DNA from 4 places in the Bradyrhizobium sp. URHC0002 genome. Region 3 is predicted to be linked to each of the others. Evidence: predicted binding sites of a transcription regulator. Region 3 holds the regulator's gene; each other region holds the start of a gene.
What was found. Region 3 encodes PhoB, which activates phosphate uptake and scavenging genes when phosphate is short. Its sites were predicted from a motif close to TGTCATNNANCTGTCAT; they were not measured.
Positions count from the first base shown of each region.

Region 1: a site for PhoB is predicted at 1,476-1,492, ahead of phnF (phosphonate metabolism transcriptional regulator PhnF). Genes of this name have one in related genera too.
Region 2: a site for PhoB is predicted at 3,560-3,576, ahead of ACVWVY_RS31595 (DUF47 domain-containing protein). Genes of this name have one in related genera too.
Region 4: a site for PhoB is predicted at 4,021-4,037, ahead of ACVWVY_RS15015 (esterase-like activity of phytase family protein). Genes of this name have one in related genera too.

Region 1 covers NZ_JBSSCF010000001.1:7,031,745-7,039,162, forward strand. Annotated here, with positions in the region: gene ACVWVY_RS34285 (carbon-phosphorus lyase complex subunit PhnI) at 1-346, opposite strand, end outside; gene phnH (phosphonate C-P lyase system protein PhnH) at 349-954, opposite strand; gene phnG (phosphonate C-P lyase system protein PhnG) at 956-1,414, opposite strand; gene phnF (phosphonate metabolism transcriptional regulator PhnF) at 1,529-2,257, shown strand; gene phnE (phosphonate ABC transporter, permease protein PhnE) at 2,259-3,107, opposite strand; gene phnE (phosphonate ABC transporter, permease protein PhnE) at 3,104-3,988, opposite strand; gene phnD (phosphonate ABC transporter substrate-binding protein) at 4,061-4,996, opposite strand; gene phnC (phosphonate ABC transporter ATP-binding protein) at 5,074-5,886, opposite strand; gene ACVWVY_RS34325 (transferase hexapeptide repeat family protein) at 6,093-6,758, shown strand; gene ACVWVY_RS34330 (alpha-D-ribose 1-methylphosphonate 5-triphosphate diphosphatase) at 6,755-7,418, shown strand, end outside.
Region 2 covers NZ_JBSSCF010000001.1:6,452,657-6,460,074, forward strand. Annotated here, with positions in the region: gene ACVWVY_RS31580 (peptide chain release factor 3) at 1-1,381, opposite strand, end outside; gene sugE (quaternary ammonium compound efflux SMR transporter SugE) at 1,540-1,854, shown strand; gene ACVWVY_RS31590 (anion permease) at 1,855-2,859, opposite strand; gene ACVWVY_RS31595 (DUF47 domain-containing protein) at 2,874-3,518, opposite strand; gene ACVWVY_RS31600 (branched-chain amino acid ABC transporter permease) at 3,671-4,639, opposite strand; partial or broken gene ACVWVY_RS31605 (branched-chain amino acid ABC transporter permease) at 4,641-5,580, opposite strand; gene ACVWVY_RS31610 (ABC transporter substrate-binding protein) at 5,670-6,890, opposite strand; gene ACVWVY_RS31615 (ABC transporter ATP-binding protein) at 6,929-7,418, opposite strand, start outside.
Region 3 covers NZ_JBSSCF010000001.1:1,901,280-1,908,697, reverse strand. Annotated here, with positions in the region: gene ACVWVY_RS09020 (hypothetical protein) at 310-627, shown strand; gene ACVWVY_RS09015 (hypothetical protein) at 820-1,047, shown strand; gene ACVWVY_RS09010 (Hsp33 family molecular chaperone) at 1,063-2,064, opposite strand; gene argF (ornithine carbamoyltransferase) at 2,297-3,223, opposite strand; gene ACVWVY_RS09000 (acetylornithine transaminase) at 3,223-4,431, opposite strand; gene ACVWVY_RS08995 (GcrA family cell cycle regulator) at 4,960-5,472, shown strand; gene phoB (phosphate regulon transcriptional regulator PhoB) at 5,690-6,397, opposite strand; gene phoU (phosphate signaling complex protein PhoU) at 6,408-7,124, opposite strand; gene pstB (phosphate ABC transporter ATP-binding protein PstB) at 7,136-7,418, opposite strand, start outside.
Region 4 covers NZ_JBSSCF010000001.1:3,106,532-3,113,949, forward strand. Annotated here, with positions in the region: gene ACVWVY_RS14995 (mucoidy inhibitor MuiA family protein) at 1-706, shown strand, start outside; gene ACVWVY_RS15000 (alpha-ketoglutarate-dependent dioxygenase AlkB) at 846-1,421, opposite strand; gene ACVWVY_RS15005 (hypothetical protein) at 1,481-1,693, opposite strand; gene ACVWVY_RS15010 (hypothetical protein) at 1,698-2,564, shown strand; gene ACVWVY_RS15015 (esterase-like activity of phytase family protein) at 2,621-3,973, opposite strand; gene ACVWVY_RS15020 (heme ABC transporter ATP-binding protein) at 4,082-4,888, opposite strand; gene ACVWVY_RS15025 (FecCD family ABC transporter permease) at 4,885-5,868, opposite strand; gene ACVWVY_RS15030 (heme/hemin ABC transporter substrate-binding protein) at 5,979-6,929, opposite strand; gene ACVWVY_RS15035 (hemin uptake protein HemP) at 6,937-7,143, opposite strand; gene ACVWVY_RS15040 (TonB-dependent hemoglobin/transferrin/lactoferrin family receptor) at 7,401-7,418, shown strand, end outside.

The DNA.
Region 1 (7,418 bases), 5.1 Mb from region 3:
GCCCTCCCGGAATATCCTTGAAGGTCGACGAAATCCGGCGGCGCACCTGCATTGCGCCGGTGTCGACCGGCTCGGTCGCGCCAAAGCGCGGCAGCGTGGCGCGGAACGCGCGCACCAGGAAGATCGCCTCGATCAGGTCGCCCCGCGCCTGCTTGATGGCCAGCGCCGCGAGTTCGCGGTCGTATAGCGAGCCTTCGGTCATGACGCGATCGACGCCGAGCGAAAGCTGCTCGGAGATCTGGGCCAGCGACAATTCGGGAACGTCTCGGTCGCCGCGCCGCTCATGCGCCAGCAGACGATGGGCGTTCTCGATGGCGCGCTCGCCTCCCTTGACGGCAACGTACATGGTCAGCCTCCCCTCACGAGCCGCGTCGTGCGCGGTATGGCGACGATGGAATCGTCATGAACCAGCACGACATCGATGCCGCGCGGGAAAAGCGCGGCGTTGATGGCCAGCCGCTCGAACAGGTCACGCGGCTGGATTGAAGCGCGCAGCGCCGCCGAGCCGTCGATGCCAGGGCCCCGCAGCTCGACAACGGGACCATCCGTCAGGCTGTCGACCTGCAGGATCAGCGTCGTCGAACGGTCCGGATATTCATTGCTGCCGAACGCGAAGCGATCGAGCGCCGGCAGGTTTTCGGGATCGCCCACCAGCGCAAAACTGGCAACCGACGAATCCGCAACGACCGGCGCGCTGGTGTGGAACTTGAGCCACTTGGCGACATCGGCTGTCGCCGACATCCGGCCGTCAAGCCAGACCGGCGTGTCGTGGTCGAACAAGGTCAGCGCTATGGCGGCTGTGCCGCGCATCATCGCGACCGGCGTGCCGGCCGCGGACGCGATACGTTGAACGCTGCCGGGGCGCGCCATCGCATCCATCACGGACCGGAAGACCGATTGCGCCGACAACACCTTGTCGGCAAATCCTGCGGGCAATTCGGCAACGCTCGTCATGTCAGCCCTCGCCCCGTACCAGCGTGTAGAAATCGACCCGCGTCGCCGCGGCTTCCGCGGACTTGCGGTTTCGTTTTTCGATCATTGCCGCACGCAACGGCGCCACGACCTCGGCTTCAACCGCGGCCGCGAATTTATCCGACTGCACCATGGCGTCGCACAGTGCGATCAGCTTCGCCTTTTGACGGTCGCGACCGAGCGTGTAGCCGAAGCCGACTTCTCCGGTCGAAAGCCGCACCGCGGCGCGCGAAACCGTGGCCTCTCCGAGGTTGAAGGGCGCGCCGTCGCCGCCAACGCGGCCGCGCACCATGACCAGGCCATTTTCGGGCTCGCGCAGGTCTTCATGCGCCGGCAACGCAATCGCCTCGAGATGACCGGCAATGTCTGTGGCCGTGGAGTGGACCAGCACCGCCATCGCAGCCTTGCGCCGGGTTTGCCCGTGACTTTCCTCGCCTGCCATCACATCGACCTTGCCTGAATCAAGTTGTCTATGATATTAGACAACTCGATACCGAACCGCCATGACGATTTCGTGACAATGAGGTGATTTTTCTCCAATGATCGATATCGCCACATGAGCATTCAGGACACCGCCTCCGGCGTCGCGTTGTGGCGGCAGGTTGCCGACGGCATCGAGCGCGGCATCGCCGACGGCCGCTTTGTTGCCGGCGAAAAGCTGCCGGGCGAGATGGAGATCGCCGAGACCTATCGGGTCAACCGCCACACGGTTCGCCGGGCGCTCGCCACGCTCGCCGAACGCGGCCTGGTGCGCGCCGAACGCGGCAGCGGAACCTACGTCGAGGCGCAGCGCATCGCCTATCCGTTGCGCGCGCGGACACGATTTTCTGAAATCGTCGGTGCCGGCGGCCGCGAGCCGCGCGGCCAGTTGATCGATGCCTCCGAAGAGCCCGCGACGCGCGAACTCGCCCGTGAGCTCGGATTAAAGACCGGCGCACCCCTGATCCGGATCGAATCGGTGCGGCTCGCCGACCGCACGCCGATCTGCGTCAGCACCAGTTGGCTCTCCGCCGATCACTTCCCGGGCGCAGGGGCAGTCTTCGCCAACGCGCGCTCAATGACCAAGCTGCTGGCGCATTACGGCGTTCGCGACTACCGCCGTGCCTCAACCCGCGTTACCGCCGGGATCGTGGACGCCACCGACGCCGCAAGACTCGATCTCGCGCTCGGGCGTCCCGTGCTGGTGGTTGACAGCACTGACGTCGGTACCGACGATAAGCCGCTCGTGACCAAGCGCGCGCGCTTTGCCGCCGAGCGCGTCGAGTTTTTGATCGAGAACAGTTAGTTTACGCGACCGCCCGCTGCCCGATGATGGCAAAGCGCAGTTTGCCCGAGATCCAGTCGATCGCGGCGACCGCGACCAGAATCATCAGGATCAGGAACGAGACCTTTTGCCATTCCAGCACGCGGATCTGCTCGGCCAGTTGCAGCCCGATGCCGCCGGCGCCGACGATGCCGATGATGGTGGCCGAGCGGGTATTCGATTCGATGAAATAGAGCACCTGCCCCGCGATGACAGGCAGCACCTGCGGCATCAGACCGAAGCGTATTTCATGCAGCACGTTGCCGCCGGAAGCCCTGATGCCTTCGACCTGCTTCCTGTCGGCGGCCTCGATCGCCTCGGAAAACAATTTGCCGAACGCGCCGAAGTCGGACAGCGCGATCGCCAGAACACCAGCGAACGGGCCGAGGCCAACGACGTTGATCCACACCAGCGCCCAGATCAGCGTATCGACACCGCGGATGGAATCGAAAAAACGGCGCACCGGAAAGCGTAGCCACCCCGAGGGAATGATGTTCCGCGCCGCCAGCAAACTGAACGGCAGCGCGAAAACAGCGGCGATGGTGGTGCCGAGCAGCGCAATCGACAGGGTTTCACCCAGCGCCGAGAGATAGGCCGGTAATGATGAGCCCGGATCGGGCCGGATCATCATCAGCGTGATCCAGCCGAGCTGGCTCAGCCCTGCGAACAGTTTCGCCGGTGAGAAGCCGAGGTCGACCAGCCCGAAGATGAAAACGGCGAAGGCGGCGACGATCATCGCGGGCGTGGCGAGGCGCGTCGCGGCCGGCCTGTCAAACACATCGGGATATTTCGCCCGTAATTGTTCCCGGTCCGGCTTCGGCAACTGGCTCATGCCCGCGCATCCTTGCCGAACAGACGACCGCGCAGCCAGCCGGTGGCGATATCGATGATGAAGACGGTGACGATGATCGTCACCAGGATGGCGCTGACGTCGGAGTAGTAGAATTTCCGGATTGCGACCACGAGCTCCTGCCCGATGCCCCCGGCGCCCACAAAGCCCATCACCGAGGCTTCGCGAACGTTGATCTCGAAGCGCAGCAGCGCGTAGCTGGCGTAGCCGGCCGCCACCTGCGGCAACACGGCAAACCGCATGCAGGACAGCCAGCTTGCGCCAGTCGAACGTACGCCTTCGACCGGCTTCATGTCGGCATTTTCGACGATCTCGGAAAACAGTTTTCCCAGCGCCCCGGTGGAATGGATGGCGATCGCCAGCACGCCGGCCATCGGGCCGAGCCCGAAGGCGATGACGAAGATCAGTGCGAACACGATGCCGGGAACGGTGCGGGCGAACTCCAGCAGGCGGCGAATGACGAAACGAAGCCATGGCGCCGGCGAGGTGTTCTGGGCGGCGAAGAAGTTCAGGGCAAAGGCCAGCACCGCCCCGATCATGGTGCCGACATAGCTGATCAGAATGGTCTCAGCCAGCATCCACAGCCATTTGCGCCAGCCCCAGAACCACTCGGCCGGGTTGCTCCACACCCTGGTGCCGTCTTCCAGCGTCAGGATGCGGTCGAAATAACTGATGAAGTTTCCGAAATAGCTGAACAGGGTGCGCAGATTCACTTCCGCGCCGAGCGCCGCGACGACAAGCGCGGCAAGAAAAGCCGCCGCCGCCAGCGCGAGCCGCAACCGCTTGCGCGCCACCGCCGCGCGATAGGCCGCGTTGAGAACGGCCAGTTGCGCGCTTGGAAGGATCGATACGGCTGATGTCATGGAGGCGTTCTGCCCGGGTTCAAAAAAAGGCCGGGCCACGCGGACCCGGCCTCATTTGTTTCTACCGATCGATCAGGACGCCTTCTTTTTACGCAACGCATCGACGAACTTGATCAGCTCGATAGTGCCGTCCCAGTCCTTGGTGGTCGCTGGGTTGAAGCCTTTCTTCTGACCGTCGGACAGGCGGTCGAACGCAGCCTTGTCCTTGGCCGGCGCTTCGGTGAACGCCTTGGCGATCGCCGCCTTCAGGTCGTCAGGCAGATCCGAATTATAGGCGTAGGGTCCGTTGATGATCGGAGCCGACTTGTGGATGATCCGGAAATCGTCCTTCTTCATTGCCGAGCCGTCGGCGTTCTTCAGCATGCCCTTGTGCAGCATCTGGGCGAGCGTGGAATCGTCGTCGTTGGTCCACTGATTGGCCGCGACCTCGACGGTGCCCTGCGACAGCGCCAGCATGGCGTTCTCGTGGCTACCGGTGAAGACGACCTTGCCGAAATAGCTATCGGCGTCGGAAATGCCGAGTTTGTCCAGCTCGAAGCGCGGCACGTTGTTGCCCGACGTCGAGTTCGGGTCGACGAGACCGAGGTTCTTGCCCTTCAGCTGATCGACATTCTTGTAAGCGCTCGATGCCTTGACGAAGAACACGGAATAGTAGCCGGTCGAACCGTCGGCATTGATGTCGTTGGCGAAGGCGTCGGTCTTGACACCGGTCAGCCGGGCGCGGGCAAACGATGCCGAACCGTAGCTGGCGATATGGATATTGCCGGCGCGCTGGCCTTCGATGACGGCGGCGTAGTCGTTGGCAATGCGCAACGTGACCTTGATGCCGAGTTCCTTGGAGAGATAGGCGACGAACGGGGTCCAACGCTCGGTGACACCAGAAGCGTTTTCGGCCGGCACAACGGCAAAAGTCAGTTCCGGATATTTGCTCTTCCAGTCCTGCGCCGAGGCGGAAGCGGTGAAGACAAGCGCGGCTGCGCCGGCCAGAACGATACGACGGGTGATCATGGTGAGCCCTCTTGTTGTGGTTACGCCTCTTCGCCGATTGCAGGTTTGCAACCGGCTACCCTGTACAGAAATGACACTCAGGCCGCGGCCGCTGTGCCGAGTTCAGGCATCGCCCCACCGGGTGCCTGCGCGGGCGCGGCACCCATGACATCGTCGGCTTCGAGATCGTAGAGTTCGCGCGCGATGCGGTCGGTCAGCGTCTCGGGCGCGCCATCGAATACCACCCGTCCCGCCGCCATGCCGATCAGCCGGTCGCAATAGCTTCGCGCCAGATCGAGCGAATGCAGGTTGCAGATCACGGTGATGCCGAAATGCTTGTTGATGCGCAGCAGCGCGTCCATCACGATCCGCGTGTTGCGCGGGTCGAGCGAGGCGATCGGCTCGTCGGCGAGAATAATATCGGGCTCCTGCACCAGCGCGCGCGCGATCGCGACGCGCTGCTGCTGGCCGCCGGAAAGCTGGTCGGCGCGCTGGGCGGCGATCGCTGCCATATCGAACTGGTCCAGCGCCGACATTGCCAGCGCCCTGTCCTCTTCGGGCCAAAGCTGCGTCAGCGAACGCCAGGACGGAATTTCTGCAAGCCGACCCATCAACACATTGGTCAGGACATCGAGCCGCCCCACCAGATTGAACTGCTGGAAGATCATCGCGGAACGCGCACGCCATTGCCGCAGATCCTTGCCGCGCAGTGCGGTCACGTCGACGCCTTCGAACAGGATGCGTCCTTCGGAAGGTTCAGCGAGGCGGTTGATCATGCGAAGCAGAGTGGACTTGCCGGCGCCGGAGCGGCCGATCACGCCGACGAAGCTGCCGGGCGCGATCGAGAATGACGCGTTGTCCACCGCGGCTTTGGTACCGAACCGGCACGTCAAACCTTCCACCACCAGCATGCACTGCTCCAGAATTCCAGTCGTGGAGCATCGCTAACGGCTCGATCTAACAGTTGTGTGACACGACTGCTGCGGTGCGGCGTTCGTCCACACCCCTCGTCCACAGCAGCGGCGGATCGTCATGCATCCGTCACGATCCTGTCATCATGCGCATCGAAGACGAGCGGACGCTCATGATCTCTCCCAATTGCGGATGGACGCTACCGATGGCCGGCAAGATGCTTTCCACTGAACCTGCCGTCGACCCCACCGCGTCGGTGCGCGACTGCCGGCTCGGCGCCTACACCGAGGTCGGTGCCCGGACCATCCTGCTCGAGGTCGCGATGGCGGACTATTCCTACGTCGTGAACGACGCGCAGATCACCTACACCACGATCGGAAAATTCTGTTCGATCGCGGCGATGACGCGGATCAACCCGGGCAATCACCCGATGCACCGGGCCTCGCAGGCGCATTTCACCTACCGCGCCAGCAGCTATTTTCCGGGCGAGAGCGACGACGCCGAATTCTTTGCGTGGCGGCGTGAGCATCATGTTCACGTCGGCCATGACGTCTGGATCGGTCACGGCGCGGTCATTCTGCCCGGCCGCACGATCGGCACCGGCGCGGTGGTCGCGGCTGGCGCCATCGTGACCAAGGATGTCCCCGCCTACACGATCGTTGCAGGCAACCCGGCCCGGCCGGTCAGGCAGCGGTTTTCGGAATCCATTGCCGGGCGGCTCGCGGAGCTTGCATGGTGGGACTGGGACCATGAGACGCTTCGCCGCGCCCTGCCCGATTTTCGCAAGCTCGATGTCGAGGGCTTTCTCGAAAAGTACGAATCGGCCGAAACATCGGGCCGTCAGCCATTCAACCAGAGTGCCGCATCGTGACCGAACTGTTCATTGAAGGTGGCCGGGCGCTGCTCGGCAACGAAATCATCGAGACCTCGCTACGGATTGCCGGCCGAGAGGTCGTCGCCGTGGGTACGGACAACAGCCACAGCTCGCCCGGCATCGATGCCGGCGGCTTGCTGGTGCTGCCGGGCATCGTCGATCTGCATGGCGATGCGTTCGAACGTCAGATGATGCCGCGCCCCGGCGTCGATTTTCCGATCGATGTGGCGCTGATCGACAGCGACCGGCAGGCGGTCAGCAACGGCATCACCACCGTCTATCACGCCACGACATGGTCGTGGGAGCCCGGCCTTCGCGGCGCGGACAATGCGCGGAAACTGCTGGAGGCGATGGAGCAGATGCGGCCGCAGCTCGCCGCCGACACCCGCTTCCATTTGCGCCACGAGACCTACAATCTCGACGCGGAAAGTGAAATCATCGACTGGCTCTCGGAAGGCCGCGTCGACCTGTTCGCGTTCAACGACCATATGGACTCGACGGTCGCCAGCCTCACCAAGCCGCTCAAGCGCAGCCGAATGGTCGAGCGTACGGGGCTTACCAATGACGAGTTCGATCGCCTGGTGCAAAGTGTGGTCACCCGCGGCCACGACGTGCCGGCGTCGATCGCCCGGCTGGCGCAGGCGGCGCGCGCGGCTG
Region 2 (7,418 bases), 4.6 Mb from region 3:
CATCGAGGCGTGCTTTCAGCACGTCGAGCTGCAACGGACCGACGACGCCGACCAGCGCCGGCGCGCCGTCGCGCGGCCGGAACACCTGCACCACGCCCTCTTCCGACATCTGCTGCAGGGCTTCCTTCAGCTTCTTCGCCTTCATCGCGTCCGTCAGACGCACGCGGCGGACGATTTCCGGCGCGAAACTGGGAACGCCGACGAAGGTGATGTCTTCGCCCTCGGTCAGCGTATCGCCGATCCTTAAAGTACCGTGGTTGGGAATGCCGACAACGTCGCCGGCGAACGCCTCATCAGCCACCGAGCGGTCCTGGGCGAAGAAGAATTGCGGGCTGGACAGGCTCATATTCTTCCCGGTCCGCACCAGTTTAGCCTTCATGCCGCGGCTGAGCTTGCCGGAACAAAGCCGCGCAAATGCGATGCGGTCGCGGTGGTTCGGATCCATGTTGGCCTGGATCTTGAACACGAACGCGCTCATGCGCGGCTCGGCCGCTTCGACCTTGCGCAGGTTCGAATCCTGCGCGCGCGGCGCCGGCGCAAACTTGCCAAGACCTTCCAGCAGGTCGCCGACGCCGAAATTGCGCAGCGCGCTGCCGAAATAGACCGGCGTCAGATGACCCTCGCGAAACGCCTCCAGCTCGAACGGCTTGCAGGCTTCAGAGACCAGCGCGAGCTCGTCCTTGATCTCGGCGACATCGAGACTGGCGTTGCGGCCGGCGAGATCGGCGATGTCGATCTGCTCGGTCGCGCCGGTCTTGGCCCCGCCGCCTTCAAGCAGCCGCACGCCGCCATTGACGACGTCATAGGTACCGAGGAAATCGCGCCCCCGGCCAACCGGCCAGGTCATCGGCGTGGTATCCAGCGCCAGCGTCTTTTCGATCTCGTCCAGCAGATCGAACGTGTCGCGGCTCTCGCGGTCCATCTTGTTGATGAAGGTGATGATCGGAATGTCGCGCAGCCGGCACACCTCGAAGAGCTTCCGGGTACGCGCCTCGATGCCCTTGGCGGCGTCGATCACCATGACGGCAGAATCGACTGCCGTGAGCGTGCGATAGGTGTCCTCGGAAAAGTCCTCGTGGCCCGGCGTGTCCAGCAGGTTGAACACCAGGCCTTCGAACTCGAACGTCATCACCGAGGTCACGACCGAGATGCCGCGCTCGCGCTCGATCTTCATCCAGTCGGAACGGGTATTGCGCCGCTCGCCCTTGGCCTTGACCTGCCCTGCCAGATTGATGGCGCCGCCGAACAGCAGCAGCTTCTCGGTTAGCGTGGTCTTGCCGGCGTCCGGGTGCGAAATGATGGCAAACGTTCGCCGCCGCGCCACTTCATCTGCAAGCGGCGACCGGGACGGCGATTCGGCTGTAACAGCAATGTCGGACATGAGGCTCGAGCGTTTGGCAGGGAAAACGGGCGCGATCAAGGGCGATTTGGCGATTGTGCAGCCCGGGGGCAAGCCCCATATCCAGCGCGGAAGGACGACCTTCCCATCAGTCCATCATCCGCGGGGACGACCCTGCCTGTGTAAGTGGAGGGTCTGTCATGGCTTGGGCTGTATTGTTTGCCGCAGGTCTACTGGAGATCGGCTGGGCCATCGGTCTGAAGTACACCGAGGGCTTTACACGGCTTGTACCTTCGGTACTGACGCTCGCGGCCATGGCCGGAAGCATCGTTTTGCTCGGACTGGCGCTGAAAACGCTGCCGATCGGGACGGCCTACGCGGTATGGACCGGTATCGGCGCGGTCGGAACCGCGATCCTTGGCATCGCATTGTTCGGTGAACCCGCCACCGCCGCGCGTCTCGCCAGCATCGGGCTGATCGTGGCCGGCATTGTCGGCCTCAAACTTGTCACCTGATCAGCGCAGCAGTACCGCCGCCCAATAGGTCAGCGCCGCCACGATCGCGGAAGCCGGAATGGTGATGACCCAGGCGTAGACGATCGAACTCGCCACGTTCCAGCGGACCGCCGAGACCCGGCGGGCCGCGCCGACGCCTACGATCGCGCCGGTAATGGTGTGGGTGGTGGAGACGGGAACCCCGAGATAGGTCGCCATAAAGAGCGTCGCCGCCCCGCCGGTTTCGGCGCAAAATCCCTGCATCGGCGTCAGCTTGGTGATCCGCAATCCCATGGTGCGAACGATCCGCCAGCCCCCCATCAGCGTGCCGAGGCCCATCGCGGCCTGACACGCCAGCACCACCCAGAACGGGATATTGAAGTCGCTGCCGATGTGGCCCTGCGAGTACAGCAGCACCGCGATGATGCCCATGGTCTTCTGCGCGTCGTTGCCGCCATGGCCGAGCGAATAGAGCGATGCCGACACGAATTGCAGGATCCGAAACGCACGATCGACCGCGAACGGCGTCGAGCGCACCGAGGCCCAGGACACGATCGCGACCAGGACCAGCGCCAGCAGGAAGCCTACCAGCGGCGACAGCACGATCGCCAGCAGCGTCTTGGACAGGCCGGTCCAGACCGCCGCCGAAATCCCGGCCTTCGCCATGCCCGCGCCGACCAGCCCGCCGATCAGCGCGTGCGAGCTGGACGAGGGAATCCCGAGCGCCCAGGTGATCAGGTTCCAGACGATGGCGCCCACCAGCGCCGCGAAGATCACGGTGGCATCGACCACGCTCGGCTCGATGATGCCGGTGCCGATGGTATTGGCGACGTGAAGCCCGAACACCAGGAAGGCGATGAAATTGAAGAAAGCGGCCCAGATCACCGCATATTGCGGGCGCAGCACACGGGTCGACACGATCGTTGCGATCGAATTGGCGGCGTCGTGCAGCCCGTTGAGGAAGTCGAACAGCAGCGCGACCGCGATCAAGAAGACCAGAACCGGAAGACCGAGGGTGGCATCCACGTGATGGCCCCGCCCTATACCTGTTCGATCACGATCGAGTTGATCTCATTGGCGACGTCGTCGAAGCGGTCGGACACTTTCTCAAGATGCTTGTAGATCTCGGCCCCCACCACGAAATCCATCGTGTTGCCGCTGCGATGCTTGAGAAACAGCTCCTTCAACCCGATGTCGTGGAGATCGTCGATGCGGCCCTCCAGCTTTCCGATCTCCTCGGTAATGGCGGACAGCATCGCAACGTTGTTTCCGATCGATTGCATCAGCGGCAGCGCGCGGCCGACCAGATTGGCGCACTCGACCAGCAACGTCCCGATCTCGCGCATCGGCGGCTCGAACGTGCGGACCTCGAACAGCACCACCGCCTTCGCGGTCTGCTGCATCTGATCGATCGCATCGTCCATCGCCGTGATCAGGTTCTTGATGTCGCCGCGGTCGAACGGGGTGATGAAAGTGCGCCGGACCGCCGTCAGCACCTCGCGGGTAATGCCGTCGGCGTCATTCTCGAACTGGTTGACGCGCTGGCAGAACACCGGCGTTTCGTCGCCGCCCCGCAGCATGTCCTGCAGCGCCAGCGCCCCCTGCACGACCGTCTGGGCATGCCGATCAAAAAGATCAAAAAATCGCTCCTCTTTCGGCAAAAAGGCACGAAACCAGCGCATCAGCATTGGTCAAAATCCATTGTTCTGGAGGCCGTCTGACAGCCCGTCACAGGGTTGTCATAGACCATTCGCGGGCAAAGCGCGCGACGGCAGGCCCCGGGAACCGGGTCATCCACCGCTTTGTGGCACCGAAAAATGTGCCAAAACCGGCAGTTTTACAGCGATCTCCGGAAATAATGCGCGATCTCGCCGATCACGCCGCGGCGGAAGGTCAGCACGCAGGCGACGAAGATGACGCCCTGGATCACCGTCACCCACTGCCCGAACCCGGCCAGATATTGCTGCATGGCGATGATGACGAAGGCGCCAACGACCGGGCCAAAGACGGTGCCGAGGCCGCCGACCAGCGTCATCAGCACGATTTCTCCCGACATCGTCCAGTGCACGTCGGTGAGCGAGGCATTCTGCGCCACGAACACCTTCAGCGAACCGGCAAAGCCCGCAAGCGTCCCGGACAGAATAAAGGCAAGAAGCTTGTACTGGTCGGTCTTGTAGCCCAGCGAGATCGCACGCGGCTCGTTCTCGCGGATCGCCTTCAGCACCTCGCCGAACGGCGAGTTGATGGTGCGGTAGATCAAGAGGAAGCCGCCAAGGAAACCGGCCAGCACGACGTAGTAGAGCACCGTGGGCTTGGCGAGATTGAATATCCCGAACAGGTAGCCCTGCGGAATGCCCTGGATGCCGTCTTCACCATGGGTGAACGGGGCCTGCAGGTAGATGAAGTACAGGAGCTGCGACAGCGCCAGCGTGATCATCGAGAAGTAGATGCCCTGCCGGCGGATCGAGATGAAGCCGGTGACGACCGAAAGCGCGGCAGCGCCGGCGACGCCCACCACAATTCCGATTTCCGGCGACACGCCCCACACCTTGAGCGCATGCGCCGTGCAATAGCCCGCTGTGCCTAAGAACATCGCGTGGCCGAATGACAGCAGGCCGCCATAGCCGATCAGAAGATTGAAGGCGCAGGCGAGCAGCGCAAAGCACAGGGCCTGCATCACGAAGAACGGGTAGATGCCGGTCAGCGGCACCAGCCCCAGCAGCACCGCCATCGCCGCAAACACGATCATCTCGTCGCGCATCGCGCGCGGCGTTGCCGGCAGTGTGTCGTCAGTCAATGCGCTCATGTCAGGCCGCCCGTCCGGTCAGTCCCGCTGGCTTCACCAGCAACACCAGCACCATCAGGACAAACACCACGGTGTTGGAAGCCTCGGGATAAAAATACTTGGTCAGTCCTTCGATCACGCCAAGTGCAAATCCGGTGATGATCGATCCCATGATCGATCCCATGCCGCCGATCACCACCACCGCGAACACGACGATGATCAGGTCGGCGCCCATCAGTGGCCGCACCTGGTTGATCGGGGCCGACAACACGCCGGCCAATGCCGCCAGACCGACGCCGAGCCCGTAGGTCAGCGTGATCATGCGCGGCACATTGATGCCGAATGCGCGCACCAGCGTCGGATTTTCGGTGGCGGCGCGCAGGTTGGCGCCAAGCCGCGTCTTTTCGATCAGGTACCAGGTCGCGATGCACACCACGAGCGAGAAGATGACCACCCAGCCACGATAGACCGGCAGGAACATGAAGCCGAGATTCATGCCGCCCTGCAGGCCGCGCCACTCGCCGATCTGCGGGTAGTCGGGAATCGCATAGGGCAGCCCGGACGAGCCGAAATAGTTCTGGAATACGCCCTGCACGATCAGGGCGATGCCGAAGGTCAGCAACAGGCCATAGAGGTGGTCGAGGCCGGCGAGCCATTGCAGCATGGTCCGCTCCAGGATCATGCCGAAGATGCCGACCACGATGGGCGCGATCAGCAGCGCCCACCAATATCCGATGCCGGTGAGGCTCAAAAGGAAGTACGCGCAAAACGCGCCCATCATGTAGAGCGCGCCATGGGCGAAAAAGGAAGTACGCGCAAAACGCGCCCATCATGTAGAGCGCGCCATGGGCGAAATTGATGATGTTGAGCATGCCGAAGATCACGGCGAGCCCGAGACTGAGCAGCGCGTAGAACGATCCGTTGATCAGTCCCACCAAGAGCTGGGCGTAAAGAGCTTGCATCGGTTTCGCACTCAATCTCGTTTAGGACACGGAATCGCGTGGTGACGCGAAGGTGTGCCCGCCGGCACCTGGCCGGCGGGCAATCGCATTTACTTCTTTACCAGCGAACAGGCGCTTTCCGAAAGCGGCCGGAAGGCCTGGTCGGCCGGGGTGGTGCCGATCAGCTTGTAGTAGTCCCACGGCCCCTTGGATTCGGAGGGCTTCTTGACCTCGAACAGGTAGGCCGGATGAATCTTGCGGCCGTCGGCGCGGATCGAGCCCTTGCCGAACAGCTTGTCGTCAGTCGGCAGTTCCTTCATTTTGGCGACAACCTTGGCGCCGTCATGCGGATTGCCGCCCATCGCCTCGAGCGACTTGAAATAATGCAGCAGGCCCGAATACACACCGGCCTGTACCATCGAGGGCATCGCCTTGTTCTTCATGCGCTCGGAGAAGCGCTTGGAGAACGCGCGGGTATCGTCATTCTGATCCCAGTAGAAGGTCTCGGTGAAGCTGAGACCCTGCGCCACCTTCAGGCCGAGCGAATGCACGTCGGTGATGAACAGCAGAAGACCGGCCAGCTTCTGGCCGCCGGCGACGATGCCGAATTCGGATGCCTGCTTGATGGTGTTGGTGGTGTCGCCGCCGGCGTTCGCCATGCCGACGATCTTGGCCTTGGAGGCCTGCGCCTGCAGCAGGAACGAGGAGAAGTCCGACGAATTCAGCGGATGCTTGACGGTGCCGATAACCTTGCCGCCCGACTTCACCACGACCGCCGTGGTATCGCGCTCCAGCGCGTGACCGAACGCGTAGTCCGCGGTCAGGAAGTACCAGGTGTCGCCGCCGGCCTTCACCAGCGCCTGCCCGGTCGAATTGGCGAGCATGTAGGTGTCATAGACCCAGTGAACCGTGTTCGGCGTGCACTGGGCATTGGTGAGGTCCGACGTCGCCGCGCCGGTATTGATCATGATGGAGTTTTTTTCCTTCACCAGGTTGTTGACCGCCAGCGCGACGCCGGAGTTCAGCACGTCCATGAAGATGTCGACCTTCTCGACGTCGACCCACTGCCGCGCGATGGTCGTGGCGATGTCGGGCTTGTTCTGGTGGTCGGCGGAGATCAAGTCGAGCTTCCAGCCTTTGGCCGCCAGCCCGGAATCTTCGATCGCCATCTGCGCCGCCAGCGTCGAGCCGGCGCCGCCGAGGTCGGAGTAGAGTCCGGAATTGTCGGTGAGCACGCCGATCTTGACGGTCTTGTCCTGCGCCAGGGCGCCGCCGCCTGCGGCAAGCGCCAAGGCCGTGCCGAGGAAAAGAGCTGAAATCCGATGTTTCATAGTATCTCCATTAATCCAGTGTGCAGCCGTAATACCGATTAAACGCCGAGATAGGTGTGGAGCTTGTCCATGTTGGCCGACAGCTCCGAATTCGCAAAACCGTCGATGACCTTGCCGTGCTCGACGATGTAGTAGCGGTCGGCAACCGTCGAGGCGAAGCGGAAATTCTGCTCGACCAGCAGGATGGTGAAGCCTTCCGACTTCAGCCGCGCGATGGTGTGGCCGATCTGCTGGATGATGACGGGCGCCAGCCCCTCGGTCGGCTCGTCCAGCATCAGGAAGCGCGCGCCGGTGCGCAGGATTCTGGCGATCGCGAGCATCTGCTGCTCGCCGCCCGAAAGTTTTGTACCTTGGCTGCTCAGACGTTCCTTGAGGTTCGGAAAGAGATCAAAAATCTGGTCGAGCGACAGGCCGCCAGCGCGCACGATTGGCGGCAGCAGCAGGTTTTCGCGCACGTCGAGGCTTGCGAAGATGCCCCGCTCCTCGGGACAGAACGCGATGCCCTGGCGTGCGATCTTGTCGGATGAG
Region 3 (7,418 bases):
TGGGCCATCGTTCTCTCCCCGTCATTGCGAGCGCAGCGAAACAATCCATGGCGCAGCACGCGGAGAGGTGGATTGCTTCGCTGCGCTCGCAATGACGGCTGAACGAGCAAAGCGACTTGTCGCGCCGTAGCTCAACGAGCGAAGGCGGAAGCGTACCCACCACCAAGAAGCACGATCGACGATAGAGGTGGCACGGCGCTATCGAGACCTCGTCACGTGCGTTTGGTGACAATAAACCGCCCGCTGCAGGAACCATTGTCGTGCCAGCCTGTTGGCTTCCTGACACAATTACTTTTGGAAAGAGCCATCATGAAAAAACTCGCGATCTATCTGGCCGCCGGCGCAAGTACCCTTCTCGTGACGGCCGCTTCCGCAGCACCGCTTTCCCCGAATGTATCGGCCGCTCCGGAGAGCAACATTCAAAATGTTCGCATGGTTTGCAACGAGGCCGGCCAGTGCTGGCGCGAGCGTGGTGAGCGCCGTGTCATTATCCGCGAGCACAGCGATTCCTACGGATATGCTCCCCGCCGCGAGCGCTATATCGAGCGGCGCGGCTACGATGAAGGTCCCGGCATCGGCATCCGCGCGCCTGGTGTCAGCGTCGGAATCGGTACCGACCGCTACTGAGAAAGCCGATGACAGTCTTAATACGAGCAAAGCCGCGGAGAAATCCGCGGCTTTTTCGGATGCGAACTCACATCGCCCGGAGCGGTTGGTCAACCGGCACGCCAAATCGTGCTAACATTCGTTCGGACAGCTTCGAATTGAGCCGACGACCAGGCCCGGTGTTATCGCCGCGCCCCTCCAAAAGGACCGATGATGAAAAAACCCATTCTCTCCCTCGAAGAGCCGGAGCCGAAAAAAGCCCCGCGCGCCGACCGGCCTCCTACCGAGGGCTTCGTGACGGTTGTCGACGGCCACTTCAAGTCGGAGTTTGCCAGTGCCGAGGCTGCCGAAGCCGCGGGCCGGAAACTGAAGTCGGCCTATCCGATGCTCCAGATCGAAATCTATGATGCCGCCACCAAGGTCCGCACGTTGTTGAGCTAGAGCAATATCGTCGCGCTATTCCTCCACACCCGCTTCTTGCGGCGTGAACTGGTAGACCGACGAGCAAAATTCGCAGGTCACCACCACCTTGTCGTCCTTGACCATCTCGGCGCGGTCTTTCGCGGCAAAACTTTTCAGCATCGCGGAGACGGCGTCGCGCGAGCACGAGCATTGCGCGCGCAACGGCAGCGGCGTGAACACGCGCACGCCGCGCTCGTGGAACAGCCGGTACAGCAACCGCTCGCCCGACAAATCCGGATCGATCAGTTCGACATCCTCGACGGTGCCGATCAGCGACTGGCCCTCGACCCAGGCGTCATCTTCGGCAACGGAATGTGTCACCGCGCCATCCGGCGCATCGCCGGGATGCAGGTCGGCCTGCCGCGCCCGCTCCGGCGCCTTCGGCAAGAACTGCAACAACATGCCGCCGGCGCGCCAGCGATGTTTCGGTCCGTCGCCCCCGCGCCATTCCTCGCCCACCGCGAGCCGCACGCGGGTCGGGATCTGTTCGGAGCGCAGGAAATATTCATGCGCGGCTTCTTCGAGGCCGCCGCCGTCGAGCGCCACCAGGCCCTGATAGCGGCTCATGTCCTGCCCCTGATCGATGGTCATCGCGAGATGACCCTTGCCGAGCAGGGCGCCTGAATCCTGGCCGTCCTTCAGCCGCTTCGCGTCATAGCGCGCATAGGCGCGCAGGCGGTCCGGCGACTGGAAATCCACGATCAGGAACGACACCGGGCCGTTGGTCTGGGTCTGCAGGATGAAGCGGCCGTCGAATTTGAGCGCCGAGCCGAGCAGCGTCGCCAGCACGATCGCCTCGCCGAGCAGTTTTCCGACCGGTGCGGGGTAATCGTGCTTGGTCAGGATGTCGTCGAGTGCGGGACCGAGCCGGGTCAGCCGGCCGCGCAGGTCGAGTTCTGCGACCTCGAACGGCAGCACCGCGTCATCGACGGGAACGGACGACGGCGCGCGAACGGGCGCCTCGGTCGTGGTTTTTGCGTCTGATTGTGAATCCATGGCGCTTTATCTGGGGGCTAAGAGGGAAAATTGAAGGGGGTTGAAGAGAGCGAAACCACCTCCACGAGTCGTCCCTGCCTGATGCACAATTGCGCACCAGGCGCAGGGCCCATAGCCACAGGGCCCAATTGTGAAGCACGGCGTCTGCCACACCGCAACAATCGAAAGATCACGCGGTATGGGTCCCTGCGCCCGTGAGCGATTGCGCACCAGGCAGGGACGACGGAGTGAGCTACGCCCCTTCGTTAAAACACCAGGCCAATATGCCCTTTTGCGCGTGCAGGCGGTTTTCGGCCTCGTCGAACACCACCGATTGCGGGCCGTCGATCACCTCGTCGGTGACCTCCTCGCCGCGATGGGCGGGCAGGCAGTGCATGAAGATCGCATCACTCTTGGCCAGCGACATCAGCTTGGCATTGACCTGATAAGGCTTGAGCACGTTGTGGCGGTGTTCGCCGTCCTTGTCGCCCATCGACACCCACGTATCGGTGACGACGCAGTCGGCGCCGCGAACGGCGGCTTCGGGATCGTTGCCGAGCACGATCGGGGCTTGTGTCGCCTTGATCCAGTCCTTCATCGCCTTGTTCGGCGCGAGCTGCGGCGGGGTCGCGATATTGAGCTGGAACTTGAAACGCTCCGCCGCATGCGCCCACGACGCCAGCACGTTGTTGTCGTCGCCAGTCCAGGCCACGGTGCGGCCCTCGATCGGCCCGCGGTGTTCCTCGAAGGTCATCAGGTCGGCCATCACCTGGCAGGGATGCGAGCGCCGCGTCAGCCCGTTGATCACGGGCACGGTGGCGTGCGCGGCCAGTTCCAGAAGCGCATCGTGATTGAGGATGCGGATCATGATCGCATCGACGTAGCGCGACAGCACGCGCGCGGTGTCGGCGATGGTCTCGCCGCGGCCGAGCTGCATCTCCGCGCCCGTCAGCATGATCGACTCGCCGCCGAGCTGGCGCATGCCGACGTCGAACGACACCCGCGTACGGGTCGAGGGACGTTCGAAGATCATCGCCAGCGTCTTGCCTTCGAGCGGCTTCTTGCCCTTGTCATGTGCCTTGAGCTTCGCCTTCATGTCGGCGCTCAAGGCCAGCATGTTGCGCAACTCCATTGGCGGCAGTTCGCTGATGTCGAGGAAGTGACGGACCGATTTGCTCATCACCCCGCCGCCTTCTTCAACTGATTACCCGACAGCGCGGCGCAGGCGCGCTCGAGCATCTGAACGGACTCGCCGATCTCGGCCTCGGTCACGATCAACGGCGCCAGGAACCGCACCACATTGTCGCCGGCGCCGACGGTGAGCAATTTCTCGTCGCGCAACGCATTGACGAGATCGCCCGACGGCACCACGGCCTTGACGCCGACCAGGAGCCCCTCGCCGCGCACTTCCGAGAGCACGGTGGGATAGCGGTCGACCACGGAGGCCAGTTTCTGTTTCAGCAGCAGCGACATCTTCTGTACGTGGTCGAAGAAGCCGGGCGTCAGCATCACGTCGAGCACGGCATTGGCCGCCGCGATCGCCAGCGGATTGCCGCCGAAGGTCGAGCCGTGCGAACCGGGCGTCATGCCGCTTGCGGCTTCCGCGGTCGCGAGCACCGCGCCGATCGGAAAACCGCCGCCCAGTGCCTTGGCCAGCGACATCACATCCGGCGTCACGCCGACGCGCTTGTAGGCAAAGAGATCGCCGGTACGGCCCATGCCGGTCTGCACCTCGTCGAATGCCAGCAGCAGGCCCTTCTCGTCGCAGAGCTGACGCAGCGCCTTGAAGAACGCCTGCGGCGCGGAGCGCACGCCGCCCTCGCCCTGCACCGGTTCGATCAGGATGCCCGCGGTGTGCGGGCCGATCGCTTTTTTCACCGCTTCGAGATCGCCGTGCGGCACCTGGTCAAAACCATCCATCGGCGGGCCAAAGCCTTCGAGATATTTGGCGGAGCCGGTGGCTGCGAGCGTGCCCAGGGTGCGGCCATGGAACGCGCCTTCGAAGGTAACGAGCCGATAGCGTTCGGGATGACCCTTGGAGAATTGATAGCGGCGCACGACCTTGATCACGCCCTCCATCGCCTCGGCGCCCGAATTGCAGAAGAACACGAGGTCGGCAAAGCTCTGTTCGCACAGCCGCGCGGCGAGCTTCTCGCCGTCCGGGCTCTTGAACAGGTTCGACATGTGCCAGAGCTTGGTCGATTGCTCCTGCAGCGCCGCGACCAGATGCGGATGGCAGTGACCCAGCGCGTTCACCGCAACGCCTGAGGTGAAGTCGAGATAGCGATCGCCATTGGTGGCGGTCAACCAAGCGCCCTCGCCGCGCTCGAAGCCGAGATCGACCCTGGCAAAGACGGGGAGCAGATGCGACGTGGCGCTATTGGTCATGGCGATCACAAATGGTTTGCATTGAAGGTTTGAGACCCGCTTTCAAGACCTGCCGCGCAGCACACGCCTGCATGGGCGCGAACGCGGCAACGGCCGGTCTTGCGAAAACGAAACGTGCCGCCTCTTAAGGGCGGCACGTAAGAGGTATTCTATGTGGGCGGGGAGCGCTGTCAACACGCCACGAGGCCGGCTTTCCTGCACTGCAAGAAGGGGAAATCCGTCAAAAATCCGTAGGATTGCGGTGTGGTGGAAAACACGCAGTGCAATGCTTAGATATCGGAACATGTGGACGCGCGGGCCCGGACTCTTGCGCCGGAGTCACGCCATATTGTAGCGTTTGGGCTGTCGGGTACGACATCTCGTGCGGCGGTTCTGATCCCAAGAGTCCATTTTGTGCAGCGTACACGTTCGGGCGCGGTTTTCGCGCCCGGCGAGGGCTAAGGGATTCTGACCGCAGGGATTTTTAAGACGAATGACGTCGCCTGCGCGGCCCCTGATCGGCCGGCGCGAAGCGAAGGGAAGAATACGATGACGGTTTTGACCTGGTCCGATGATCGCGTCGAGCAGCTGAAGAAGCTCTGGGAAGCCGGATTATCGGCCAGCCAGATCGCCGCGGAACTTGGAAATGTGACGCGAAACGCCGTGATCGGCAAAGTGCACCGGCTGGGCCTGTCCGGCCGCGCCAAGAGCCCCTCCTCGGCCGCCCCGCGGCAGCGCAAGGCGCGTCCCGCCGCCCAGCAGATGATGCGGGTGTCGAGGCCGGTCTCGCGCGGCAACACCGCGCTCGCGCACGCCTTCGAGGTCGAGTTGGAGGCTGATCCGATCGCCTTCGACAACGTGGTGCCGATGAGCCAGCGGCTGTCGCTGCTCGAACTGAACGAGGCGACCTGTCACTGGCCGGTCGGCGATCCCTCGAGCCCGGAATTCTTCTTCTGCGGCGGCAAGGCGCTCTCGGGCCTGCCCTATTGCGCACATCACTCGCGCGTGGCGTATCAGCCCGCTGCCGACCGGCGGCGGCAGCAGCCGAAGCCGACGCGGTAGAACGCGCGGCAGTAATTGTCGTCCCTGCGAACGCAGGGACCCATAACCACGAAAGCACGTGGTTATATCTGGCTGGAGCTCCAGCTCTTTTCAACAAATGTCATCGGTGTTTACGGGTCCCCGCGCCCCGTGCGCAATTGCGCACTAGGCGGGGACGACGGCAGCATGTGCATGCCCTTGCGCGTTCGCGGGGACGACGTGCGCGACGACGAAGCAGCTATTGCTGCTCCACCTTCGCAAACCGATCGTCCAGCGCATACCCCGCGCCACGCACGGTGCGGATCGGGTCCTGCTCGCGGCCGGGATTGAGCAGTTTGCGCAAGCGGCCGATATGGACGTCGACGGTGCGCTCGTCGATATAGATGTCGCGACCCCAGACGCTGTCGAGCAATTGCTCGCGGCTGAAGACGCGGCCGGGATGCTCGAGGAAAAACTCCAGCAAGCGATACTCGGTCGGACCGAGATCGATCTGACGGCCCGAACGCGCGACGCGGCGCTTCTCGCGATCGAGTTCGATGTCGCCATAGGTCAGCACGGTGGCGAGCCGCTCGGGGCTTGCGCGCCGCAACAGGCCCTTCACCCGCGCCAGCAGTTCCGGCACCGAGAACGGTTTGACGATGTAATCATCGGCGCCGGTCGCAAGGCCCCGCACCCGCTCGCTCTCCTCGCCGCGTGCCGTGAGCATGATGATCGGCAATTGCTTGGTCTCCGGCCGCGCCCTTAAGCGCCGGCAGAGCTCGATGCCGGACAGGCCCGGCAGCATCCAGTCGAGCACGACGAGATCGGGCACGCGCTCCTTCAGCCGCGTATCCGCGTCGTCGCCGCGGCCGACGGTTTCGACCTCATAGCCTTCGGCGTCGAGGTTGTAGCGCAACAGCGTGGTCAGCGCTTCCTCGTCCTCGACCACCATAATGCGCGCGCTCATCATTCTTTCCTCAACTATTGGGTACGGTCGCAGCAAAATTCGTCATGTCGCCCTTCGGGCGCTTGTCGAGCATCTGCTGGCCCTCGATCATGTAGAACACGGTCTCGGCGATATTCGTGGCGTGGTCGCCGATCCGCTCGATATTCTTGGCGCAGAACATCAAATGGATGCAGAACGAGATGTTGCGCGGATCTTCCATCATGTAGGTCAAGAGTTCGCGGAACAGCGAGGTGCAGATGGCGTCGACTTCCTCGTCGCCCTTCCACACCGCCATCGCCGCCGGCAGATCGTGCGCCGCATAGGCGTCCAGCACCGACTTGACCTGCGACAGCACCAGGTCGGTCATATGCTCCAGGCCGCGCATCAGCTTCAGCGGCTGGAAATCGTTCTCCAGCGCCGCGACGCGCTTGCCCATGTTCTTGGCGAGGTCGCCGATCCGTTCCAGATCGGTGGCGACCCGCATGGCGCCGACGATTTCTCGCAGATCGATCGCCATCGGCTGGCGACGCGCAATCGTCAGCACCGCGCGCTCCTCGATCAGATGCTGCAGACGGTCGATCTCGACATCGGTCGCGACGACACGCTTGCCGAGCGCGACGTCGCGGCGGACCAGCGCGTCGACGGATTCGGTGATCATGCGCTCGACCATGCCGCCCATCTCGGCGACGAGACGGGTCAGTTCCTGAAGATCGCTGTCAAATGCCTTGGCGGTGTGTTCAGAAGCCATTTCTTATCTCCTCAACCGAACCGGCCGGTGATGTAGTCCTGCGTGCGTCGATCGCTCGGCGAGGTGAAAATCTTGTTGGTGTCGTCGAACTCTATCAGCTCGCCGAGATACATGAAGGCGGTCTTGTCCGAGACGCGCGCCGCCTGCTGCATGTTATGGGTAACGATGGCGATGGTGTAATCCTCCGCCAGCTCCTGGATCAGTTCCTCGATCTTGGCGGTCGAGATCGGGTCCAGCGCCGAACAGGGCTCGTCGAACAGGATCACCTCGGGCCGCACCGCGACGGTGCGCGCG
Region 4 (7,418 bases), 1.2 Mb from region 3:
TAGCGGGGGGAAGAGCGATGAGCCCGCGATGGAGAAGGCGGCCGAGCAACAGGCCGTGGCTGATGTCAGCGGCTTCCAGGTGGTGTTCAAGATTCCCGGGCGTGTCAGCCTCGGCGCCAGCGAAGGCGCCAAGAGCCTGCGCATCTCCAGTGCGGGCATTGCGCCTGACCTCACGGTCCGCGCCGTGCCGGTGCTGGACCCGACCGGGTTCCTCGAAGCGAGCTTCAAGCAGACCGAGGACGCGCCATTGCTGCCGGGCCGGGTCGCGATCTATCGCGACGGCGTCTTCGTCGGCCGTGGGCTGATGGCGGCTGCGGCCAAGGACGAGACCGTGCGGCTCGGCTTCGGCGCCGACGACAAGATCAAGATCGAGCGCACCGTCGTCAAACGCAACGAAGGCTCTGCCGGCCTGATCGTAACGACCTCGAAGACCGACGAGCGTTCGTTCAAGACCACCGTGCGCAACGGTCACGATTTCCCGATCCGGATCGCGATCGAGGACCAGTTGCCGGTCAGCGAGAACGAGGACATCGTGGTCGAGATGCTGCCGTCGACGACGGCTCCGACCGCGACCAATCTGCGTGACAAGCGCGGCGTACTGGAATGGGCGTTTGAGGCGAAGGCGGGCGAAGTCCGCGACATCAACTTCGCCTGGCGGATACGCTGGCCCAAGGACAAGGGCGTCGTGATGGTGCCGGCGGGCTGAGCGCCGAGCGCGTGCCTGTTGCCGGCATGGCCGGGCAGAAGCGCGAAGCGCGTCTTCGCGCCAGATGTCCCGGCCATCCACGTCTTTCTTTGCGTGTGACTGCCAAGAACGTGGATGCTCGAGCTGAACGTTCGCGCTCTTAGGTCTTTCGGTCAGCCATCGTGCGAAAGGTGATGGAGTAACGAGGCGCCTCGACGGCGGGAATGCTGTGTTCCCAGATCCGCCGGGATTCGCCCGACATCATGTAAAGTGAGCGCGGCGCGGCCTCGAGCGCGTAGCGCTGCCACTTTTCGCCAACGGCGCGCCGAAACCGGAACTTGCACGGCGAGCCGAGCGAGAGGCCGAAGATCCGGTCGAAATGCGGCTTGTCGCGGTGCCAGCCGATTCCAACGCCGACGTCGTATTCGGTGCAGAGAACCTGCGCGATTTGCGTCGATGGCCCGCCATAGGCCTCGACCTTTTCGATCAGCGGAAGAAGCCAATCGGGAATCGCATCAGCCGGCTGTAACCGCTGCAGCGTGTAATCGTAGCGGAACCCGAACGAGGCCACCCGGCGCTTGCCTTCGAAGGCACCGAACTGAAACGGCTGCAGCGGCAACGCCGAGACATCGCCAATGAGCTTGCGCTCAAGCGCCGGCGAAACAAACTCGGCCACGTACTGAAGCCCGTCCGGCAGGCCTGTAGCTTGCGGGAAAAGGGCGAGCTGCTCGCTCAAACCGGCGTCCTCAAACAGGGGTTGCGCATCGCCCGAATATGGGGACCGGCGCGACCAAATCAAAGGACAGCAACGGCATGAGCCGGCCGTCGCGCTGCGCCGGTTACCATTTTTTCCTGCTGGCATGAGGAACTTTGCCAGTTGCGGTCGATTGTCGATTGAGAAAATGGGCGGGACATAAGGAGGAAACCATGCACGGTCTTATCTATCTCGTCGGCCTGATTGTTGTGATTCTGGCGGTCTTGTCCTTCTTCGGCCTTCGCTGACGCCATGGAGATGTCGATGGAAAACGTCACGCCGGTGGCGCGAAGCGATATCGCGCCGCGCTTCCTGCAATGGTCGCCGATCGTGCTCGGAGCGCTCGCGGCGACCGCGCTTTCTTCCGTACTGCTGACGTTCGCGGTCACGATTGGCCTCGGCGTCACGTCGACGGCGCCAACGTGGCGCGATGCTTCAGCCGCGCTGGCGATCCTGTCGGGCCTCTATCTGATCATCCAGGCCGTGCTTAGCTTTGGCCTTGGTGGCTACATCGCCGGACATACCCGCACCTCAATCAGTCCGGCTTCGGTGGAGGAAACAGAACACGTTGACGGCGCCCATGGGCTGGGCACCTGGGCGCTCGCCGTGGTCATGGGCGCCATCCTCGCCACCTGGATTGGCGCGGCCAGCGTCACTCGGACATCGTCGATGCGTGGCCCAGCGCAGGCCAGCGCGGCCGAACCGCTGCTGAGCTATGAACTGGACCGGCTGCTTCGCGCTGGCCGCCGCGCACCCAATGTCGATCTCAGCGCCGAGCGCGCGGAAGCTGGCCGTATCCTTCTCACCACCTCAAGTCACAGCGGCTTGAGCGCGGACGACCGCATTTATCTCATTCAGCAGGTTGGTGCGCTGACGGGCCTTTCGGCGCCGGATGCCGAACGACGGGTCGACAATGCGATTGCCAGCGCCAGGACAGCCATTGCGCGGGCACGGCGCGGCACCATCATTCTCGCCTTTTCGGTCGCGACCGCGATCCTGCTCGGCGCTGTAGCCGCCTGGGCCGCGGCATGCGCCGGCGGACGGCATCGCGACGGCGCGTCCCTGCCGGAGTGGATGGCGCGGTCGAAGGCGCTCGATCGACGGCGAGTGACCGTGCTGCCGTAGAGCTTTCTCTCCTCTCCCTCTCCCGCGTAGGGCGGAAAGAGGGAGAAGCGACGGCATCACTTCGCCTTCAAAAACTCGCCGACTTCCAGCAGCACGAACTCATTGTCGTCCGCCTTGTTGGGCTCGCGGCTCGAGGAGAACGGCAAATTGTTGTCGTTACCGACGATGATATGGGTGTCGTCGACGCGGTCGACGTTCTCGATGGTGAAGAACGGGAACGTTAGCACGCCGTCGTTGAGCGGCTTGCGAGCCTTGTTGTCGGGATCCTTGATCTTCATCAAGTCGATATAGGCGATCTTGCGCACCGGCTTGCCGACGTTGGCATCGCTGAGCTCGACCTTGTAGACGCGCTTGAATTTCGCCAGATCCGGAAAGCAGTTCTCGGCGCGCTGGCCGGCCGGACAAGCCTTGTCCGCGGTGCCTTCGCCATTGTCGCGCTCGATGATCAGGCCGCTGGAGGCATCGATCATGTTGAAGTCGCCGATGGCGTTGCCGTTCTGCTCGAACACATATTGCCAGTAGCGGCCGGTGAATTTTTCGTTCATGACGTCGAATTCGAGAATCCGCGAGGCTTCCTTGCCGTCGACCTTTTCAAAGTCCTTCTTCTCGGCGTCCCACAGCGGGCCTTCGAGCAGGCCGTAGAGGAACTTGCCATCCTTCGACGACGCAAAACCTTCATAGCCCTTGGAGCGGCGCAGATTGACCGTGGTGTAGGTCGCACCGGGTGCGCCCGGCGACTGCACCGACCAATGGTCGGGCGAGCGCACCGGCTTGCCGTCGGCGGTGGTCTCGAACACGGCCAGGATCTTGCCGAACCTGTCGGCCTTCAGCACATAGGGACCGAACTCATCGCCGATCCAGAAGGCGTCGCCGATGATCTGAAAACCTTCGGTGTCGAAATCGGCGCCGGTGAGATAACGTTTTGCAGTATCCTCATGCAAGATGCGGAACGGCACCTTCCTGTCGGGATCGTGCAGGAAGATGGTTTCCTGCCGCTCGATCTTGCCGGTCGCCCAGTCGATCTTGTGGCGATTGAGATAGAGCATCGAATCCGCCGAGTTGTAGCGCGAGCCCATGCCGTTGTCGGTGAGCACCCAGAACGAACCGTCCGGCATCACCTTGATGCCGGAATGGCCCTGCAGCGGCTGGCCCTTGAACGGCAGCGACACGCCAGTCGGCCGCTCGTAGGATTTGCCCATCACGCTGCCGACGGCGTCGACGCGCTTGCCGGTGGTGTATTTGCCCGCGGTCTTGAGATCATCAGGCGCGTCCGCGGGCGCATCGATGAAGGTCTGCGCCGGCAGCACGGCGTGGCCCTTCAGCGTGGCCGGAAATTCGCCTTCGCCTTGCGCAAATGCAGCACTGGCCAGAAAGACTGATACGACGGAGCAGAGCAATGACACGCGCATGGCGGATCTCCTCATGATGACGATGCGCTGTGTCTTGCGGAGCGGCTGTTACAGTTAGCTGACAGTTCTGTGAAGAACCTGTAACGCCGTGGGATAAGCCCCGCGGCGTTATGCCGTTGGCGGGCCTGCGGGCCGCATCGTCTGCGGCAGCAGGAACGGCACGCCCTGATCGGTATAGTCGATCGTGACGTCCACCTCGAAAATCCGGCGGATGGTTTCGGCCGTGATCGCCTCGGCGCAGCCGCCGTCGACGGCGAGCTTGCCGCGATGCAGCAGCACGATCCGGTCGGCGAAGCGCATCGCGAGGTTGAGGTCGTGCAGCACGGCGATCACGGCCGTGCCATTCTGCGCGCGCCCTCTTGCCGTCTCCACCAGGTCGATCTGATGGCGCATGTCGAGGCTGGAGGTCGGCTCGTCCAGCAGCAGCAGGCCAGGGCCGTGCTGTTGTTCGCCGCAGGCGAGCTGCACCAGCACGCGGGCAAAATGCGCGCGCTGCTGTTCGCCGCCCGAGAGCGTCGGCAATTGCCGGTGACTGAAATGCGTGAGCCCTACCTCGCCCAGCGCGGCATCGACCAGCCTTTGCGCGGCGGCGCGGCCAGTATCGCCCGCGCCCATATGGACGATTTCCTCGACCGTGAACGGGAAGGTGACGTTGACATGCTGCGACAGCATCGCGCGGTGGTGGGCGAGTTGGCGCGGCGGATAGGCGCGGATTTCGCGCTGCTTCAACCTGATCTGCCCGCGCGTCGGGCGAAGATCGCCGGACAACATCCGCAGCAGCGTCGATTTGCCGGCGCCGTTGGGGCCGACGATCGCGACCATCTCGCCGGCCTTGATGCGCAGGTCGATGCCGTCGACCAGCGTGGCGCCGCCGATCGTCATCGAGATCGATTGCGCTTCGAGAACGGCGGTCATAGCGAGACCAACCCGCGCTGGCGCAACAGCATGCCCAGAAAGAACGGCGCGCCGATCGCCGCGGTCAGGATGCCGATCGGCATTTCCGCGGGCGCCACGATGGTGCGGGCCAGCGTATCGGCGCCCACCAGCAGCACCGCGCCCAACAGCATCGAGGCCGGCAGCAGCAGCCGGTGCGCCGGCCCGATCACCAGCCGCAACAGATGCGGCACCACGATGCCGACAAAGCCGACCACGCCGCAGACCGAGACCGCAACGCCCGTCATCGCCGATACCAGCACGATCGAAATCCGCTTCAGTCGCTCGACATCGACGCCGCTGTGAAAGGCCTCGGCCTCGCCGAGCACGAGGACATCGAGGCCGCGCGCGATCGAGACGCAGGCAATCAAAGCGAGCCCCAGCACCGGCGCCAGCGTGGCGAGCTTGGGCCAGGTCGCGCCGCTCAGTGAACCCAGCATCCAGAATGTGATATCGCGCAACTGGCGATCGTCGGCGATGAATACCAGAAGTCCGACACCGGCATTGGCGATGGCGGCAATCGCAATGCCGGCCAGCAGGAAGATCGCGATCGACGTCCGCCCCGAGCGGCTCGCGATCGAATAGAGGATAACCGTCGTGACCAGCGAACCCGCAAACGCCGCGATTGGCAGCAAATGATGCTGCATGAAGCGCAAGCTTTGCCCGATCTGGCTGTCGGTGAACACGATCGCGGCGGCCGCGGCCAACGCGCCGCCGGAGGAAACGCCGACCAAAGCGGGGTCGGCGAGGGGATTGCGAAACAGCCCCTGCATGATGGCGCCCGATGCGGCGAGCAGGGCGCCGACCATCGCGGCTGCCGCGATTCGAGGAATCCGGATCGACCACAGCACGAGTTGGTCGCGCGCAAGCGTTGGACCCGCTGCCGCGTCGCCCCACAGGCCGAGCGCGGCCGGCAGCCGCGCCAGTGGAATTCCGGCGGCGCCCATCGTGAGTGCCACCATCGCTGCACCGGCAAGTGCGGCGAACAGACAGATGAGGGTCAGCGAAGCGGGTGGACGCAATGCATACCCGCCGCGCTGCTTCGCACGTGCCGCGCTGTCGGAGAGGGCCGTCACAGGCGGCAGTTTGCGGTGACTGCCGCCGGCTTGAATGTCTCAGCCTGCGGCGCCAGCGCCGGATAGAGCTTGATCGAGAGGTCGCGCGCTGCGGCCGCCGTGCGCGGCCCGAAGCCGAGCAGATAAAGGCCTTCCATCGAGATGAAGGTCTTGCTCGCCGCGACGGAGGTCAGCGCGAAGGCCGGATGAAGATACACCGTCTCCGCGTCCACCGAATCCTTGCCGCGCTGGATCGAGAGCACCACATCGGGCTTTGCAGCAACGATCGCCTCGTCGTTGATGATCTTGTAGCCGTCATAGCCGTCGATCGCGTTGACGGCGCCGGCAAGCGCGATGATCTCGTTCGCCGCGGTGTTCTTCCCGGCGGCCATCGCGCGGCCGTTCAACAGCGACATCACGAACATCACGCGCACCGGCTTCGTCACCCTGCCGCGCAGTTCGCGCAGTTGCGCCAGGTCGTCCGTCACGACTGCCGTCAGGCACTCGGCCCGCTTGTCCGCGCCCATGGCGTGGCCGACCAGCTTGATCTTGTCGAGCAGCCCTTGTTCGGAAAAGGTTTCGGGCACCAGCACCAGCGGCACCTTGGCCGCCTCCAGCACGTCCATGGTTTCCTTTGGCCCCGAGCCCTGCACGGCGAGCACCAGCGAGGGATTGAGCCCGAGCACGCCTTCGGCCGAGAGCTGGCGCATATAGCCGACATTCGGTTTGTCGCGGGCCGCGGCCGGATAGAGGCTTGTGGTGTCGACGCCGGCGAGGCGGTCTTCGAAACCCAGCGCGTAGAGAATTTCGGTGATCGCGCCGCCGATCGACACGATCCGTGCCGGATCTGAGATCGTGATATCGCGATTGCGTGCGTCATGCACGGTAATGCCTGCAGCGATGGCCGCGCCGCCGAGCAGAAAGCCGCAGGTGACGGCCGATAGTGCGAGCGTGCGACAAATTGTCATTGCCGGTTCACTTGGTCAGGATCAGCTTGTTCTGCGACGTCAGCCGCAGGCGATAATTGTCCCCGCCATGCGCGATGATGATTTCGCGCTCGGTCGCGAACAGCTCGCGGCTGTCGATTCGGCTGCCGTTCATGGTGAGAAGGCGTGTCGCAGACGGCGGATTTTCGGCGTGTTTTCCGGCGCCTCCGACATTATCTCCTGAAGGTGCCGTCATAATTGCTGTTGTGCCCCCGATGTTCCCGACCAGCTGCTTGTATAATTTGATCGACGCGCAATCCAACTGCTGCACTTTACAATCGATATAAAGTGCGCCGTGCCGTTATTGACCGGTCCCGCAACGCGGCGTAACCAAGATGAACGCGATACGAGCGGGGGTGCCCGGTCGCGAAAATTGTTAGCCAGCAAGCAGCCGCTCATCACCAGCGGCGCCCGCCAGCCAAACCCAAGACATAAATAACAGGTTGGGGCAGTATGGCTTTCGGGGTCAGG